DNA from 3 places in the Pannonibacter sp. CBAS1226 genome. Region 3 is predicted to be linked to each of the others. Evidence: predicted binding sites of a transcription regulator. Region 3 holds the regulator's gene; each other region holds the start of a gene.
The links. The regulator LexA, encoded in region 3, represses DNA repair genes until DNA is damaged. The targets are predictions, from matches to a motif close to TGTTCNNNNTGTGTTCNG.
Positions count from the first base shown of each region.

Region 1: a site for LexA is predicted at 3,933-3,950, ahead of recA (recombinase RecA). Genes of this name have one in related genera too.
Region 2: a site for LexA is predicted at 1,776-1,793, ahead of AC0CMF_RS15535 (YifB family Mg chelatase-like AAA ATPase). Genes of this name have one in related genera too.

Region 1 is NZ_JBVOUO010000001.1:32,376-38,747, reverse strand. It holds gene alaS (alanine--tRNA ligase) at 1-2,525, opposite strand, end outside; gene recA (recombinase RecA) at 2,812-3,882, opposite strand; gene AC0CMF_RS00165 (PfkB family carbohydrate kinase) at 4,201-5,139, shown strand; gene AC0CMF_RS00160 (pseudouridine-5'-phosphate glycosidase) at 5,277-6,215, shown strand.
Region 2 is NZ_JBVOUO010000005.1:168,697-175,068, reverse strand. It holds gene gshB (glutathione synthase) at 1-630, shown strand, start outside; gene AC0CMF_RS15540 (cyclase family protein) at 851-1,672, opposite strand; gene AC0CMF_RS15535 (YifB family Mg chelatase-like AAA ATPase) at 1,847-3,373, shown strand; gene AC0CMF_RS15530 (hypothetical protein) at 3,450-5,327, opposite strand; gene AC0CMF_RS15525 (bifunctional folylpolyglutamate synthase/dihydrofolate synthase) at 5,611-6,372, opposite strand, start outside.
Region 3 is NZ_JBVOUO010000001.1:887,237-893,608, reverse strand. It holds gene AC0CMF_RS04045 (polysaccharide biosynthesis protein) at 1-1,869, shown strand, start outside; gene AC0CMF_RS04040 (O-antigen ligase family protein) at 2,029-3,276, shown strand; gene AC0CMF_RS04035 (DUF983 domain-containing protein) at 3,368-3,805, opposite strand; gene lexA (transcriptional repressor LexA) at 4,259-4,981, opposite strand; gene AC0CMF_RS04025 (molybdopterin oxidoreductase family protein) at 5,312-6,372, shown strand, end outside.

The DNA of each region.
Region 1 (6,372 bases), 850 kb from region 3:
AGATCCACCGCGCTGAAGCGGGAGGTCAGGTCTTCGCTGACGCCAACCACGGCACTGCCCTTGCCGTCTTCGGAAACCGAGATCAGCACAACGATGCCGGAGCCGAGCGCGGTGCGGCTTTCGTCCACCATGCCCTTCAGGTCCTTGGCCGGAATGCCATCCAGCGCGCGGCCGAGGAACTTGACACCGTTGATTTCACGCGGCTGGTCTGCGCCACCGGAAGCGCCCCCGCCCATGGTGAGCTTCTTGCGCGCTTCGGAGAGTTCCTTCTCCATGCGCTTGCGCTCGTCCAGCAGCTGGGCAACGCGGGCCGTGATCTCGCCCGCGCCAACCTTCAGGATGGACGCGATCTCGCGGACGCGGGTGTCCTGCTCGTCGAGATAGGCACGGGCCGCTTCGCCGGTCAGCGCTTCCAGACGGCGCACGCCGGCGGCCACTGCACCTTCCGAGACGAGGCGCACGAGGCCGATGTCACCGGTGCGCTTCACATGCGTGCCGCCGCAAAGCTCGACCGAATAGGTCTTGCCGGCCTTCGGCCCATGCAGCGCCGTGCCCATGGACACCACACGCACCTCTTCGCCGTATTTCTCGCCGAAGAGCGCCATGGCACCGCTTTCGATCGCCTCGTCCACCGCCATCAGGCGGGTGTCGACCGGGGCGTTCTGCAGGATGATCTCGTTGGCAATCGCCTCGACCTGCTTCAGCTCCGCATCGTCAATCGGCTTGGGATGGGAGAAGTCGAAGCGCAGGCGGTCCGGCGTCACCAGCGAGCCCTTCTGCGCCACATGCGAGCCCAGCACTTCGCGCAGGGCCTCGTGCAGCAGATGGGTGGCCGAGTGGTTGGAGCGGATGTGGCTGCGGCGGGAATGGTCCACCACCAGCTCGACACCAAGGCCAACCGTCACCGTGCCCTCTTCAACCGTCACCGCGTGGATGAAGAGGCCATCGGCCTTCTTCTGCGTTTCGGTGACCTTGAGACGCACGCCGGCAGCCTTCATGACGCCGGTGTCGCCAACCTGACCACCGGATTCGCCATAGAAGGGCGTCTGGTTGAGGATGACGAAGCCCGTCTGTCCGGCCGTCAGCTTGTCCGTTTCCTTGCCATCGGCGACCAGCGCCAGAACGGCGCCTTCCGCCTGCTCCGTCTCGTAGCCCAGGAACTCGGTCGCGCCGCACTTTTCCTTGAGCGCGAACCACACCGTGTCCGTGGCGCTTTCGCCGGACCCCGCCCAGGCCGCACGGGCCTCGGCCTTCTGCCGCTCCATGGCGGTTGCAAAACCATCCGTGTCCACGGTGATGCCGCGGGCGCGCAGGGCGTCCTGTGTCAGGTCGAGCGGGAAGCCATAGGTGTCGTAGAGCTTGAAGGCCGTCTCGCCATCCAGCTCACCGCCCTTGGAGAGATCGGCGGTCGCCGTGTCGAGGAGACCAAGGCCGCGTTCCAGCGTCTTGCGGAAGCGGGTTTCTTCGAGGCGCAGCGTCTCGGTGATCAGGGCCTCGGCACGCACCAGTTCCGGATAGGCACGGCCCATCTCGCGGATGAGCGCGGGCACCAGCTTCCACATCAGCGGCTCGCGCGCGCCCAGCAGATGCGCATGGCGCATGCCACGGCGCATGATGCGGCGCAGGACATAGCCACGGCCTTCGTTCGACGGCAGCACGCCATCGGCAATCAGGAAGCAGGAGGAGCGCAGGTGGTCGGCAATGACGCGGTGGCTCGACCGGGCAGCCCCATCCGCTTCAACGCCGGTCGCATTGACCGAGGCCGAAATCAGGGCGCGGAACAGGTCGATGTCGTAGTTGTCATGGACGCCCTGCAGCACGGCGGCCACGCGCTCCAGTCCCATGCCAGTGTCGATCGACGGACGCGGCAGGTTGAAGCGGCCTTCCGGCGTCTGCTCATACTGCATGAACACGAGATTCCAGATCTCGATGAAGCGGTCGCCATCCTCCTCGGCCGAGCCCGGAGGGCCACCCCAGATATGGTCGCCGTGATCGTAGAAGATTTCGGAGCACGGGCCGCAGGGGCCGGTGTCGCCCATGGTCCAGAAGTTGTCCGAGGTCGGGATGCGGATGATCTTGCTGTCCGAAAGACCGGCGACCTTCTTCCACAGGGCGTGCGCCTCGTCGTCTTCCGAATAGACGGTGACGATCAGGCGCTCCTTTGGCAGGCCGTATTCCTTGGTGATCAGGTTCCAGGCCAGTTCGATGGCCCGCTCCTTGAAATAGTCACCGAAGGAGAAGTTGCCCAGCATCTCGAAGAAGGTGTGATGGCGGGCAGTGTAGCCCACATTGTCGAGATCGTTGTGTTTGCCGCCGGCACGCACCACCTTCTGCGCGGTCACGGCGCGGTCGTAGTCGCGCTTTTCCAGGCCGGTGAACACATTCTTGAACTGGTTCATGCCCGCATTGGTGAACATGAGCGTCGGGTCGTTGCGCGGCACCAGGGGGCTCGATTCCACGACCTGATGGCCATTCTTGGCAAAATATTCCAGAAACGCTGATCTGATCTCGTTTACGCCGCTCATCTAGGTCTCGCTCTCGATCCATCGGCAGCGCGGGATATCTCCGGCGGGGACACTCTCCTGCCCCCTGCCCCGGCCTTTCCCGCGCAAGCAGTTCAAAGCCTTTTATCTTTCACCCTTCGGCCTGTCCAGAAGCGAGGCGGCTGCATTTGGCGCTTGCCTTCAAGGGGCAGAAGACCAGCCCTCGCGGCAATCGTGCTCCAGACAGCAGAAGACCCGCAAAACGCGGGTCTTCAAAACAATCAGACGTAAGGGGTATCCCACCGGCAGCCTGTACCGGCAGGGGATATCAATCGTCAGCGTCTTCGCTGTCGCTGTCACCGGTGGTGATGGCTTCAGCCAGAAGACCGGCGTTCTGGCGGATGGCCAGCTCGATCTCGTCGGCAATGGCCGGATTGTCGCGCAGGAACTGCTTGGCGTTCTCGCGGCCCTGACCGAGGCGCTGGCTGTTGTAGGAGAACCAGGCACCGGACTTCTCGACGATGTTCGCCTTGACGCCCAGATCGACCAGCTCACCCGACTTGGATACGCCTTCACCGTAGATGATGTCGAATTCGACCTGACGGAACGGAGGCGCCAGCTTGTTCTTCACCACCTTGACGCGGGTCTGGTTGCCGACAACCTCTTCCCTGTCCTTGATGGAGCCGATGCGGCGGATGTCAAGGCGGACGGAGGCATAGAACTTCAGCGCGTTACCGCCCGTCGTGGTTTCGGGCGAACCGAACATGACGCCGATCTTCATGCGGATCTGGTTGATGAAGATCACCATGCAGTTCGACTTGGAGATGGAGGCCGTGAGCTTGCGCAGCGCCTGGCTCATCAGGCGGGCCTGCATGCCCGGCAGGCTGTCGCCCATTTCGCCTTCCAGTTCGGCCTTCGGCGTCAGGGCAGCCACCGAGTCCACCACCAGAATGTCGATAGCGCCGGAGCGCACCAGCGTGTCGGCGATTTCCAGCGCCTGCTCGCCGGCATCGGGCTGGGAGATCAGCAGATCATCCAGATTGACGCCCAGCTTGCGGGCATAGATCGGATCGAGCGCATGCTCGGCATCAATGAAGGCGCAGATGCCGCCGGACTTCTGAGCCTCGGCAATGGTGTGCAGGGCCAGCGTCGTCTTGCCCGAGGATTCCGGGCCATAGATCTCGACGATACGGCCCTTCGGCAATCCGCCGATGCCCAGCGCAATATCGAGGCCGAGGGAGCCGGTGGAGACCGTCTGGACCTCAACCACCTGCCCCTGGCCCATGCGCATGATGGAGCCCTTACCGAAGGCCCGTTCGATCTGCGAGAGCGCTGCATCCAGCGCTTTGGTCTTGTCCATCTGGCTGCTCTCTACAAGGCGAAGTGAACTCTGAGACATGTGCGAGGCTCCTTATTCCACGATGGACCCGCCGTTTCAAACTCAGCTTTTGTACCCTCTTTGTTCCAATTTGCCAAGATCTTTTACAAGATTGTTTTTTATCGTTTTTCGTCAATTAGTTCCGTGTATGTTCACGCCTGCGTGCTCTTCCGCAAGCCCGTTCTTTTCACGTAGCTTCGCAAGCAGGCTGGCAGGTTAGCAGAATCGCTGGCATATGGTTCGCGCCCTGCACAGCCGCAGCGGTGCCCCTTTGAGGCGGCCGGCAGACGCGCGCCTTCCCTCATTCCACCGGAACGGGCCTTGCAAGGAGACACGGCAATGAACGGAACAGTCCAGACAGCGGCCCCGGCGGCCTGCTTCGGCGCCATTCATCTCGACCTGATCGCCCATGCGAAGGAGCCCATCCACCGCGAAACCTCCACCCCGTCCAACATGCGGGGCATGCCCGGCGGCGTTGCCACCAATGTGGCGCGGGGGCTGGCGAAGCTCGGCGTGCCGGTGGCCCTCAGCGGAGCGCTGGGAGATGACGGAGACGGCGCTGCGCTGCGCAGCCTTCTGGGGCGCGAGGGCCTCAACCTCTTTGGTGTCCGCACCCTGCCCTTGCCAACCGGCCGTTACGTGGCCCTGCATGACCCGGATGGCTCGCTTGCCGCCGCTGTGGTCGATACGGATATAACAGAAAGCCTTGATGCGTCGCTCGCAGGTGATCTGTCACCGGCAGCACGGGCAGCCGGCCTCTGGTTCATCGAGGCAAACCTGCCCCAGACCGTGCTCGAAGCGCTGGCTCAAGCTTCTGGTGACAAGCTGCTGGCGGCCGATGCGGTGTCGAATGCCAAGGCGGCACGCCTTCGCCCCATCCTGCCGCGGCTTGATATCCTCTTCGTCAACCGGGGTGAGGCCGCACACCTTGCCGGGCTCAGCTCCGATACCCCGCAGGAAGAACTCGGCGCCGCCCTTCGGGCCCTTGGCCCGGGGGCCGTGGTGATCAGTGCGGGCGCAAAGCCGCTCTTCTGGTCCAAGGGTGAGGCTCATGGCTTCCTGACCCCGCCTCCCGCCATGGTCCATGACGTGACCGGTGCGGGCGACGCGCTGATGGCCGGAACGCTTGCGGGCATCGCCCGCAACCTGCCCCTCTCCGAGAGCCTAGAGAAAGGGCTTGCCGCAGCCGCCATGACGCTTGCCGTCACCGGCGCAGTGGCGGCAGGCCTGAGCTGGGCGGCGCTTGAGGCACTGCCTTCAGCCTCTGCCCCACGTTGAACCTGCAGCACCCGCAGGTCTATAAGAACACCAACCGGCCGGCACGCCCTTAAGGCGTGGCCAAAGCCATCCCCCCTTTCAGCGCCGTGCCGCCCCGCAATGGTCCGGCACGGGCCGCAAGCCTTGAGGAAAGAACCATGTCCACCTCCCTGCCCGCCAGCCTTGCGGATCTTCTCGTCTATTCCGCCGAGGTTCAGGCCGCCCGCGCTGCCGGCAAGCCCATCGTGGCGCTGGAATCGACCATCATCACCCACGGCATGCCCTTCCCGCAGAATGTGGAGACGGCACGCCAGGTGGAAGCCGACATCCGCGCGGCGGGTGCCGTGCCGGCCACCATCGCCGTGCTCGACGGGCGCATCCGCATCGGCCTTGATGCCGCTGACCTTGACCGGCTGGGCCAGGAAAAGAACGTGATGAAGTGCTCGCGCGCCGATCTGGCCATTGCAGTGGCGACGGGCCGTCCCGGTTCCACCACGGTGGCGGCAACCATGATGGCGGCAGAAGCTGCCGGAATCAGCGTCTTTGCCACGGGCGGCATCGGCGGCGTGCACAAGGGGGCTGAAACCAGCTTCGATATCTCCGCCGATCTGGACGAACTCTCCCGCACGCCGGTCTGCGTTGTCTGCGCCGGGGCCAAGGCCCTGCTCGATATCCCGAAGACGCTGGAAGTGCTGGAAACGCGCGGCGTGCCGGTTATCGCTTATGGCACGGACGAAGTGCCCGCCTTCTGGTCGCGCGAGAGCGGCCTGCCCGCCCCGTACCGCATGGACAGCGCCGGGGAGATCGCCCGCCTGATCGAGGCGCGCAAGCTGTTCGGCGGCCATGGCGGCGTGCTGATCGCCAATCCGGTTCCGGCAGAGAGCGAGATCAGCCGCGGCGAGATGGGCCAGTATATTGACGCGGCCATTGCCGAGGCCGCCCGGCGCGACGTGCGGGGCAAGGCCGTCACGCCCTTCGTGCTGGGCCACATCTTCGAGCTGACGAAGGGCCGCAGCCTCGTCACCAACATCGCGCTCGTGCGCAACAATGCCCGCCTTGCTGCCGCCATTGCCGTGGCTCTGGCGGCGGCAAAGTAACGAGGCGTCACATGCCCCCGCCCGCCCTGTCGCCTTCATGTGACAGGGCGGGCGGATTATCATGGCCCCGCAGGTCTTTGCGTTGACTTGCTGTCATCAGCCTGACCTATTTGGTTGCAACAAGCGGAAGGCCTGCCGGATCCTCCGGCGGGGCGCA
Region 2 (6,372 bases), on a different contig from region 3:
ATCCATCCGCAGGTGCTGGTGGTCAACAATCCGGCCGAGGTGCGCAACGCGCCCGAAAAGCTGTTCGTCACCGAATTTGCCGATCTGATGCCGCCGACGCTGATCACCCGCGACCGGGCAGAGATCGACGCCTTCCGCGAGGAGCATGGCGATATCGTCATGAAGCCGCTGTTCGGCCATGGCGGGGCGGCGGTGTTCCGCATCACCAATGATGACCTCAACTACGGCTCGCTCTACGACTTCTTCGCCGCCACCTTCCGCGAGCCCTGGGTGATCCAGCGCTTCCTGCCGAATGTGAAGCATGGCGACAAGCGCATCCTGCTGGTGGACGGCGAATATGCCGGCGCCGTCAACCGGGTGCCCGCGCCGGGCGATCTGCGCTCCAACATGGTGCGCGGCGGCTCGCCGAAGGAATCCGAACTGAGCGAGCGCGAGCGCGAGATCTGCGCCCGCCTCGGGCCGGCTCTCCGGGCCAAGGGGCTGATCCTCGTCGGCATCGACGTGATCGACGGCAACCTGACGGAGATCAACGTCACCGCCCCCACCGGCATCCGCGCCGTCAAGCGCCTCGGCGGCCCGGATATTGCCGTGCGCGTCTGGGACGTGATCGAGGCCAAGCGCCGGGCGTAAAGCCCGGCATACACACTGCAAAATTCTCGATCGTCATACCGGACGAGAGCGAAGCGAAGATCCGGTACCGGTGAGCCAAGGCCCATCGGTACCGCCCTTGAGCGCAGGCAACCCGCACCCCGGCTCACCGGTCCCGGCTCGCGCTGCGCTTGGCCGGAATGACGCGGAAAGGTAACTGCCCCGCCCGGCCTGAAGCCCGGCACTCTCTCCTGCTTCGGCTTCACGCCAGCGCGAAGATACGGGCCGGGCCGCCGGTGCCGCCCCGGTGCTTGGGCGCGCCAACGACCAGCGTTGCACCCTTGACCGGCAGCTGGTCCAGATTGGCGATGCACTCGATGCCCCAGCGGTTTGACGGCAGCCAGGCGTAGTGAACCGCAAAATCCGGCGACATGCCGTAGTCCAGCGACAGCGTGTCCGAGGCGATGCCCGAGATACTGCCCGTTTCCATCAGCATCTGAACCGCTTCCACATGGAAGCCGGGGAAATGCATCTTGCCATCCGCATCGGCACTGCGGAATTTCTCCGTGTTCACATGCTTGTCCCAGCCGGACAGCATGGCAACGCAGGCGCCTTCCGGCAGATCACCGTTTGCCGCCGTCCAGGCCTTGATGTCATCGGGGGTCAGCTGCGCATCGGCGTTTTCCGCAGCCCTTGCGCGGATATCGATGATGCAGAGCGGCACGACGAGATTGGCGACCGGAATTTCCGCCACCGACAGCCCGTCAGCCGAAAAATGCAGCGGCGCATCCACATGGGTGCCGGTGTGCTCGTTCACCCGCAGCTCGAACAGGTTGAACTTGTCCTTGGCGTAGTCGAACAGCTTTTCGGCAAAGAACTGCTGCTGGCCGAAGAAGGTCGGGAAGGCCTCGTGCAGCTCATGGGTCAGGTCGCTGACCTTGCTGGGCACCGCCGCCATGGCAGAAAAGGGCGCGCTCACCGCCGCAGCGGCCGCCACCGCCCCGCCAACGGCTGCGGCCCGGAAAAGATCGCGCCGCGACAGCATGCGGTCCTTCACGGCATTCATCACACACACATCACACATGGCTGTTCCCCTTTGCCTGTCCGGCCTCGCGCCTTTTCATGGGCTGATGAAAAGATGCTGCAATCTGTCCCGGAAAAGCGCAAGGCCAAAGAAGCAGCGTTAATGTTCTGTTTACGTTCTTGACTCCCTGAAAAGTTGCCGTAATCTCGAATACGACCCATAGGGGAGGCGCGTATGGTAAGCCGGGTGACGACGGTCGCATTTCAGGGCATCGAGGCAGTGCCCGTTGATGTGCAGGTGCAGGTGGGGCCCGGCATGGTGGCCTTCACCGTGGTGGGTCTGCCGGACAAGGCGGTGGCCGAAAGCCGGGAGCGGGTGCGTGCCGCCCTGCATGCCTCGGGTCTGGCGCTGCCGGCCAAGCGGGTGATCGTCAATCTCGCCCCTGCCGACCTGCCGAAGGAAGGTTCCCACTACGATCTGCCGATTGCGCTGGGCATCATGTCCGCCATCGGCGCCATTCCGCCGGACATGCTGGCCGACTACGTGGTGCTGGGGGAACTGGGGCTGGATGGCACGCTGGCGCCGGTGGCCGGGGTGCTGCCTGCGGCCATGGGCGCCAACGGGCTCGGCAAGGGGCTGATCTGCCCGGAGGAATGCGGGCCGGAAGCGGCTTGGGCAGACGGAGAGATGTCCATTCTTGCGCCGCGCTCGCTGATCCAGCTGGCGAACCATTTCAAGGGCACGCAGGTGCTCTCCCGGCCTTCCCCGCGCCTGCGGGGCCTGCCCGCCAACCTGCCGGACCTTGCCGATGTGAAGGGGCAGGAGACGGCCAAGCGCGCGCTGGAGATTGCCGCAGCCGGTGGCCACAACATGCTGATGGTCGGCCCGCCGGGCGCGGGCAAGTCGATGCTGGCCAGCCGTCTTGCCTCCATCCTGCCGCCGCTGTCGCCGAGGGAACTGCTGGAAGTTTCCATGATTGCCTCCCTCGCCGGAGAGCTGGCCGATGGCAAGCTGACCGACCGGCGCCCCTTCCGCGCACCGCATCATTCGGCGTCGATGGCCGCGCTCGTCGGCGGCGGTTTGCGGGCGCGGCCGGGGGAAGTGTCGCTCGCCCACAATGGCGTGCTCTTTCTGGATGAGCTGCCGGAGTTCCAGCCACAGGTGCTCGACAGTCTGCGTCAGCCGCTGGAGGCAGGCGAAACCATCATCGCCCGGGCCAATCACCGGGTCACCTATCCCTCGCGCATCCAGCTGATTGCGGCGATGAACCCGTGCCGCTGCGGCCATGCGGGCGAGCCGGGCCACCAGTGCCGCCGGGGCCCGCGCTGCGCCAGCGAATATCAGTCCCGCGTTTCCGGCCCTTTCCTCGACCGGTTGGACCTCAGGATCGAGGTACCCGCCGTCACCGCCAGCGATCTGCTCACCCCCGGCCGTGCGGAAAGCTCTGCCGCGGTGGCCGAAAGGGTGGCCATGGCACGCGATCAGCAGGCGGCGCGCTACCGGGCGCTGGGCCTTTCGGCCCGCACCAATGCGCAGATGCCCGCTGCCGTGGTGGAAGAGGTGGTGGCACTGGACCCGTCAGGCCGCCAGTTCCTCACCGATGCCGCCAACAGCCTTTCCCTCAGCGCCCGTGGCTATCACCGCGTGCTGAAACTTGCCCGCACCCTCGCCGACCTCGACGGCGACCCCACCGTCACCCGCATTCACCTCGCCGAGGCCCTCAGTTACAGGGGGCAGGATGTTCTCAAGCAGGCGGCGTGAGGGAGAAATGCTCGATAATCACTGATCCAGTAACTATCCTGATTCTAAATATAAATCCCGCATTACAAATATATGTCTATTTCTGAATAATTCTATTATTCATTTTATCTACGTTATATCCCATAAATTCGACAGCTCGAATAATGCGAATTCGGGCAAGTCCGGACTTTTTTTCTGACCGTTTTAGCATCTCTTCCGCGAGTTTCGGAAACCAATCTGCCTCAACTGCAAGATTTTCATATAGAGAAGTAGCCTTGTTTCGCTCCTTAAGAGCACTGCTAATCCAATACCAGCCAGCCTTAGGGGAACTGAGCCAAGCCTCTACAAAGTCAAATGTTGGAATTTGCGCGAGGATTGGAACATCTTCATACTCGCTTCGACCATCCCGAGTGCCGCACAATTTTTCATAAAATTTCTTTCCATCACCCCTGATTACCTCAAGGAGAGTTGGTATGAGCTCGGGAATTTTATTATTCAGAGCAGAGCTTCGTAATTTAGTAAGATAATTGAATACTTCCTCGAAGTCTTTTCTGTAATCTTCGGCGACCCAGTATCCAACGCCGGCATATGCCCCCTTGAATGAATCAGACCAGTTCCAGCCGACTGTCCTTGGTGGTAAGCGATCGTCTTCGAGCAATTCGTCTAGGTAAATTTTCGCAGCATCGACTACTTCTCGCACGCTCATCTCTATCAGACATTCTGACGCCATCAACATCTTTAGAGCTACCATATGAAGAAACTCACCAGAGTCCGTGACTTCCCTTTCTTCAAATTGTTTATCCATTTTTTTGAGTGCAGCATCGATCTCGGCATCGTCCAGCTTGTCAAAATTGATAACTATTCTCCAAGGAGATGCCTCTTCTTTGTCGATGAAATAGTGACTTGAATTTAGAGATTCCCTAATGCGGCTGGGGTTGAAATGTCCTTCAATCAACATTTCTGTCAGTACAGTGTCGTTCAACAGTGTACTCGCGAGATCTACTAACTTGTATCGATATGCGGCAGCCACGAACCGAGGTTCTTCAAGCTTCTCATTCTTTCCCGCCGTATTTAATTCATATCTGAAAGTGGCTCCTTCCCGATCTTTTAAATCGTCGCGATTTAGGTGATTGCAGCGAGTTTCAATTGCGAGTGCGGAAAACAGTCTTACCAATTCCACCATCGCCGCACGATCTTCAAGGTGCCGATCTTCAAGTGCGTCCGCTAGACGCATGACGTCTTCGACGACATGGCGCAACACACGCAAGGAAGCTGCTTTTGACTCCCTGAAAGTCGAGAGGATTTCTTTCGTAAATTCCGAAATCTTTCTCTTATTTTCATTATCCGAAAAATACGACACAAATTCTTTAAACGCAGAATCGATACTTGGCTCTACTAATATTGATTGGCCAAATACCTTTTCCTTAGATTCTTTAATTTCTTGAACGATCTTATCGTCGTGGGCGATGACGATAACTCGACATTTATAATGCTCGACATACCGGTTAATTAGCCCGAGGACAGCGCGATGTTCAACTGAACAGCGCTCGAGGTCATCAAATATCAAAGGCCGTGTGTTATCGATTTGGTTCTTGATAAATGAAGTTGCCAAGATCGACGCCAGCCCACCAGATCCTAGTGATCCAAGCACAGGAATCTCGATGTTCACCGAGTCGACGCGCTTAGCAAACTTTTTAAGCGATGCTTTGGACGGGAACATTTTGGCGAATATCTCCGCCTCGATGTCCTCGATTTTGGTTAATCCAAATAGACTAACGTAGTGGGCACGATCATCAGGTAACGCTCGTCGAACTTGATACGTCTTGCCTGCGCCCCATTCGCCGGTGACAAGAACTGCATACCCAGGCTCTTTGCGCTTAATATAATAATCAAGGTAAATCTCGAGATGAGATTCAACATCGCATGCCAATGTGCTTTGAAGAGACTTCCCCTTTCTTCTAAAAAATTCAAACATTGTATCCCCCGCCCAATCAATGCGCCCCTAATCAAGGCGCCAATTAAATGCGATAATCTAATCGCTTAGCATGTCATGGCAACTGCCGTCGTTGAAGTTTAGAAACAAAGCCATGACCAGTTCTTGATCCCGGTCTTGCCGCTTTGCGGCAAACCGGGATGACAACCGTGGAGGAGGTGCCTGCCCCCGGCATCGTCTTCCCGGACGAAGCGAAGCGGAGATCCGGGACGGGTGAGCTGCGGCGCATCTGCCCGGCAATCAGCTTGCCGCCAACCAGCCACCCTTACTTCGGCGCCATCCCGTTGGCGGCCAGAACATCGCCGGCGAGGTAGAGCGAGCCGCAGACGAGGATGCGGGGGGGCTCGCCGTCGCGGGCGGCGCAGCGGCGGATGTCGGCAACGGCGGCCTGCAGGCTGTCGAATGGCGTGGCTTCCAGACCGGCGGTGCGGGCGAAATCGGCCAGTTCGAACGGGTCATGCGCCGCATTGGTGGATTTCACCGGCACGGTGGCCACATGGCGCACGAGGCCGTGGAAGGCGCGGTAGAAGCCGATCGGGTCCTTGGTCGTCAGCATGGCCGAGATCATGTAGAGCGGGCGCGGGTGGCGCTCCTCCTGTTCGCCCATGAAGGCGGCAACGCGCAGGGCAGCGCCCGGATTGTGGCCGCCATCAACCCAGATTTCCGCCCCCTCCGGGCATTGATCGACAAAGGGTCCGTGGGTCAGCACCTGCAGACGCCCCGGCCAGACCACATGTTTGAGGCCCTTTGCGATGGTGGCCTCATCGGGCAGAAGGCCTGCGGTCTTCAGCGCGGCAATGGCAAGGCCAGCGTTGATGATCTGGTGGCCGCCGGTCAGGCTCGACAGCGGCAGGTCGTAGAGCCCGTCGTCATCCTGATAGCAGAGCCGCCCCTGATCCTCGCTGGCGGTATATTCCTGACCAAAGCGGGCGATGGGCGCACGGTTGCGGGCGGCAACCCGGTCCAGCACCGCCTGCACCTCGTCTTCCTGGGGGGCTGAGACCACCGGGCAGCCGGGCTTGATGAT
Region 3 (6,372 bases):
CGCCTTCATGACGTGATCATGGCCGGCCTTGCCATGACGATTGCGCTGCTGGCCCGGTACGATCTTCAGTCCCTGCCGCCCATGAGCCGCCTCGCGTGGTGGGTTCTTTCATTCGCGGCCATCGCCGGCGTGATGTTTGCCCTTTTCGGTCTGGGGAGAGGAATCTGGCGCTTTGCCTCGCTGAGCGATCTGCGGAGCATCGTGCTGAGCAGCACGGCCGCGATCTTCGCGTTTCTGATTCTTCATTTCCTCGTCGACCGGCTGGCCGGCTTTCCGCGCGCAACGCCGCTCATCCTGTGGTTCGTGCTGATCGTGTTGCTGGGCGCGCCCCGCATCATGTACCGCGCTTATAAAGACGGGCATCTTGGCGGGGTCGGGTTCCGGAAACGGGACATACAGAACCGCGAACATGTGCTGATCGTGGGACATGTCGGCGACGCTGACAACGTCATCCGCAATTACAAGCTCGAGTCCTCCCGCCTCTACAAAGTGGAAGGCATTGTCGAGCTTGGTGCAGGCAAGCGCAGCGGCAGGGCCGTGCGGGGGGTGCCGGTTATCGGCTCGGCTGATGAGCTGGAGCGGATCGTTGGCCGTCTTGCAATGGGCGGTGTCCCGGTTTCGGCGCTGCTTCTGGCAACGCCCCGCGCCGGTGAGGCGGGCATGCAGTCTCTTGCCGCCAGTGCCGCGCGGCTCAAGCTGCCCCTGCGCCGCGTTGTAAACAGGCCGCTCACGGGCACTGAGCCGGATCTGGCCAGTATCACGCTGGAAGATCTGCTTGGCCGGCCTCCGGTGCAGCTGCAACTGGAGGCGATCAGGTCCCTGATCGGTGGTCAGACGGTGCTTGTCACCGGCGCCGGCGGCAGCATTGGCTCGGAGATTGTCCGGCAGGTGGTGGCCTGCAACCCGGCGTCGATCATCCTGTTCGATTCAAGCGAATACGCTCTATATGAAATCGATCTTGAAGTCTCCCGCCTCAATCCGGACCTGCCCCGGCAGGCCGTCATCGGCAACGTGCGCGACAGGCGGCGTGTGCATGAGGTGATGCAGGCCTGCAGGCCTGCCGTTGTCTTCCACGCCGCGGCCCTCAAGCATGTGCCGCTGGTGGAGAACAATATTTGTGAAGGTGTGCTGACCAACGTCTTGGGGACCCGCAATGTGGCTGATGCGGCCGTTGCCTGTGGTGCCCGTGCGATGGTGCAGATTTCGACCGACAAGGCCGTGCGGCCCACCAGCATGATGGGCAGGACCAAGCGGATCGCGGAAGCCTATTGCCAGGCACTGGACATCAGCGGCGTCGACACCCGGTTCATCACCGTGCGGTTCGGCAACGTGCTGGGATCCAACGGCTCGGTCGTGCCGCTTTTCAAGCGGCAGATTGCCGCTGGCGGTCCGATCACGGTCACGCACCCGGAAATGACGCGTTATTTCATGACGATCCGGGAGGCGACCGAACTGGTGCTGCAGGCCGCTTCGGCCGAAATCGGACGCGAAGAAACACGCGGGCGCATCTTTGTCCTCGACATGGGCGAGCCCGTGAAGATCCTGACACTGGCAAGAACGATGATTTCCCTGGCGGGACTGCGGCCGGATGAGGACATTGCCATCAAGTTCACCGGCCTGCGTCCGGGGGAAAAGCTTTATGAAGAGCTGTTTGACGCCAACGAGATGACCACCCCTCACGATGCAGAGGGCTTCTTTGTCGCCTCCGCCGGCATCATTCCGCTCGAGCGTTTGACGTGGCATCTGGAGCGCCTCGGCAACAGTGCGGCCGCTGGTGGGGAAGATCAGTGCAAGGCGATGCTGATCGCCGCGCTGGGTGAAGTCGAGGCCGGAAGCCCCGTTCAGGCCGCGATGCCCCGAATGCGTTGAACCGCAAGCTCCGGGTGGCGGCTGCTGTGGTGCGGTTGGGCAATTTCAACGCATGATGCGCCTGCATCGAAAGACCTGAGTGAAGAGACTTTTTTAAAGGGAATTGCCGTTTTGACTGAGGTTGCTCAAAAACTGGCCGGGCGAAACCGCGGCAAGCCGGTGCAGGCGCTCGAATTCCTCTTCGTATCGGTATTTGCAGCGCTTCCGCCTGTCCTGACGGTCGCCCGGGTGTCTCCGCCGTTGTTTCTGGGGCTGGCCGCTGTCTTTCTTGCCGGGCTTGCGTGGTGTTACCGCGGGCAGGCAATGTTTGAGGGCCTGGGCTCGAAGATCCGGTCTCCCTTGCTCCTGGCGGGCCTCGCCTGTACCGCCTTCATGCTGATCTCCGTTACCTGGGCGCCTGTCCCGGTACAGGCGAGGGGGCTGAGTTCGGCATGGGGTTTCCTCTTCTCGGTCCTTGTCTCAGGCCTTTTGTGGCTATGTGTCTGTGCCTTGCCGGTTCCGGTGCTTGACCGTCTTGCAGGACGGATCGGAGCCGCGCTTGCCATCTCTCTGCCGCTGACGGCTGTTCTGATTTTTGTTCATTTCCTGACCGGCGGCGTGCTGAATGCAGAACTTCGCGCCGATCCTGACAACTACGTTCTGAACCGCGCGGCCGTCGCTATCGCCATGTTCCTGCCGTTTGCCGCTCTCGTGGTCTTGAAACAGCGCCGCCGCTTGCCCCTGGCCGGACTGCTGGTGTTTGCAGCTGTGTCATGCTTTCAATCCGACAGCTCGTCGGCGCAGCTCGGCGTGCTTGTCATCCTGCTGCTGACCGTTCCGGCCTTCGTCTGGCCGCGGGCTATCTACAGGGTCGTGACCGGTGGCGCTCTTGTGACCTTTGTCCTGATGCCGCTCATTGTCGGCCATGTGAATGACATGATCCCTCAGGCCGTCCACGAAAAGGTCGGCTATACCTCGCTGACCATACGCGGGCTCATCTGGACGGAATATGCGAATTTGCTGCCCGGGCATGTCTGGCTGGGATATGGGATGGAAGCCTCGAAAGTGGCAGACGAATTGCCCGAAGCTGCCGGATATTCACCTGAGAGAAAATACCTGCTTGGTTTCGGGCACAGCCATAACGCGCCGTTGCAAATCTGGTTCGAACTGGGGCTGGCCGGGGCGGCTCTGTTCGCTGCAGCGCTTGCCCTGTTGTTCCGCCGCGCGGGCCACCTTCAGGGCGCGAGCCTCGCGGCGGCAACCGTCACTCTGGCCGTCACCTACAGTGTCGCGGTTGTGAGTCATGGGGCATGGCAGGGCTGGTGGTTCAGCCTGATGATCCTCACAGCGGTGCCCTTCATGGTGAAAGGGCGGGCTGAAGCAGTCCGGTCTGCTCCGGAGCCTACTGCCGGCTCTCAATCCGCCTGACTCATTGGGAGTTGGACAAATCCTTGCGGCGCAAGAGCCTTTTCAAGGCGTGAGGTGTGAGCATCGAAACTCCTGGCATGAGGCGGCCTTTTCAGGTTTCGGGACCGGGCCTTGCTCCTCCCGCCGTTTTGTCTTCGGCCGGGGTATCCGTCACCAGCCTGCCTTCCTCGGCCTTGTAGATATACTGGCTTGCTACCAGCCAGCCCTTGAGGGGGCGGAGGGGCGGAATGCAGGTGAGGAGGAGCAGCGGCAGCGTTGTGAAGAGGTGGACCCAATAGGGCGCCGTGTAGGCAATTTCCAGCCACATGGCGAAGGCAACGCTCGGAACGCAGGCAAAGCAGATGACGAAGAAGGCCGGGCCATCCGCCGGGTCGGCGAAGCTGTAGTCAAGGCCGCAGACTTCACAGGACGGGGCAAGGGTGAGGAAGCCCTTGAACAGATGCCCTTGACCGCAGCGCGGGCAACGGCCGCGCACGCCGACATGGGCGGGCGACTGGGCTGGCCACTGGCCGGATGTCTCGATGGTCATGAGGGCCTCCTTGTGCTGGCCGGCTTGCGGCAAATCAGGATAATTCCTTACCCGCTAACTGCGGCGCAGACGCGTCCGGAGCAAGATGCGTTTTGACGCAGGGGGCAAGGGGAGGGGAGGGCAGCTATTCCTGTGCCCGGCGGGAACTTGGTCCGGACGCTTCTGCACCGCCCGTATCAAGGCTTTGAGTGGCTGGCGCAACATGCCTGGAGCCCTTCCGATGAAAACGGAGCGGCCGGCCGTGCTCTGGCTGCCTGTTTTCACGCGATTCCGGACGCGAAACCGGTGCCGCCTTTGCCGGAATTGCTCTTGCATGCGTGCAGCCACCGCACGGGCCCGCCCAGTTGCCGGTGACGCAAGTCTGCCGGGTGCGTGCCGCGTGCCGCCATAAACAGAAATGCCGGAAACAGTGTCTCCGGCATTCTTCTAGCGTGTCGATCGGGCGGCAGCGGCTCAATACTGCCGGAACAGGGCAACGAGCTTGCCCTGGATGCGCACGCGGCCGGGGCCGAAGATGCGGGTTTCATAGGCCGGGTTGGCAGCTTCCAGCGCAACGGAAGCGCCCTTCTTGCGCAGGCGCTTGAGCGTTGCTTCCTCGTCGTCCACCAGTGCCACGATGATGTCGCCGCTCTCGGCCGTGTCGGTCTTGCGGATCAGCACCGTGTCGCCATCCAGAATACCGGCCTCGATCATCGAATCACCGCGCACTTCCAACGCATAGTGCTCCCCGCGGCTGATCAACTCGGGCGGCACGGAAATGGAATGGCTGTGGGTCTGGATCGCCTCGATCGGAACACCGGCGGCGATGCGGCCCATGACCGGGATGGAGGTGAAGTGAGGGGCGCTTTCCGCCGCCGGAGCGGATGGAGCGGCGGCCGGGGCAGATGCCTTGCCGAGCGATCCTTCGATCACAGAGGGCGCAAAGCCCTTGCCGCGCGGCGAAGACAGGCCCGGCGTGACCGAATCCGGCAGGCGGACCACTTCCATGGCACGCGCCCTGTTGGGCAGGCGGCGGATGAAGCCGCGCTCCTCCAGCGCCGTGATCAGACGATGAATGCCGGACTTGGACCGGAGGTCCAGTGCGTCCTTCATTTCGTCAAAGGACGGCGGAACCCCGGATTCCTTCAGGCGCTCATGAATGAACATCAGCAGTTCGTGTTGCTTGCGCGTCAGCATGTGAGGTCCCCGTTGGAGGGTCTGGTACAAATCATGAACGTACCTTAGCTGTTCTCACTGTGTTCCACAAGTCTTAAGGTGAGGTTAGCGGGATGTTCCTGTCGCATGCACTCAAGACAACACACCGCCGCTGCGCCTTTTCCCGGCAGAACGGTACCTTGCGTGCAATTGCCTGCGGGCCCGGCTTGACTTCATGCGCCGGTGTCCCGAAAGCTGGCGAAAGAAGAAGACACAGTTCCCGCGCTGCCTGCGCTTCGCAGGCGGCCTCACCCTGCCTTAGGCGGCATTCTGCTCTGGGGCGGCGCCACCGGGACCCCGAAAAGACCGAAGATGAACAAGCCTGTCACCATCACCGCCCATTCCGCCTGTCCGCATGACTGCCCCTCCACCTGCGCGCTGGATGTGGAGGTGACGGCAGAGGGCCGCATCGGCCGCCTGCGCGGGGCGGCGGACAATCCCTACACGGCGGGCGTCATCTGCGCCAAGGTCGCCCGCTATGCCGAACGGCTGTACCATCCGGACCGGCTGGTGACGCCGATGGCCCGCGCGGGTGCCAAGGGGGAAGGGCGGTTCGAGCCCATCTCCTGGGACGAAGCACTGGACCTTATTGCCGCGCGATTCCTGGAGGCGGAGGCGAAGCATGGGCCGGAGACGGTCTGGCCCTATTACTACGCCGGCACCATGGGGCTGGTGCAGCGCGACAGCATCCACCGCCTGCGCCATGCCAAGGGCTATTCGCAGCAGTTTTCCTCGATCTGCACCAATCCGGCCTGGACCGGCTATGTGGCCGGAACCGGGCTTCTGGCCGGGCCGGACCCGCGCGAGATGATGAAGGCCGACCAGATCATCATCTGGGGCACCAATGCGGTCGCGACGCAAGTGAACGTCATGACCCACGCCATCACCGCCCGCAAGACACGTGGTGCGAAGATCATCGTGATTGACGTCTACCGCACCGAAACGATGAAGCAGGCGGATCTCGGAATCGTGCTGAAGCCCGGCAGCGATGCGGCGCTGGCCTGTGCCATCATGCATGTGCTGTTCCGTGACGGCCTGGCCGACCGGGACTATCTTGCCCGTTACACCGACTGCCCGGACGAGCTGGAAGCCCATCTTGCCACCCGCACCCCGGAATGGGCGGAAGGGATCACCGGCGTTCCGGCAGAGGAGATCACGCAGCTTGCCCGGATGATCGGCGAGGTGAAGCGCACCTTCATCCGTCTTGGCTATGGCTTTACCCGCAGCCGCAACGGCGCTGTCTCCATGCATGCGGCGGCCAGCATTGCAGCTGTTGCAGGCTCCTGGCAGTATGAGGGGGGCGGCGCCTTCCACAACAACGGGGCGATCTACAGGCTCGACAAGTCGATGGTCGAGGGCAGTTCCCTGCGCAC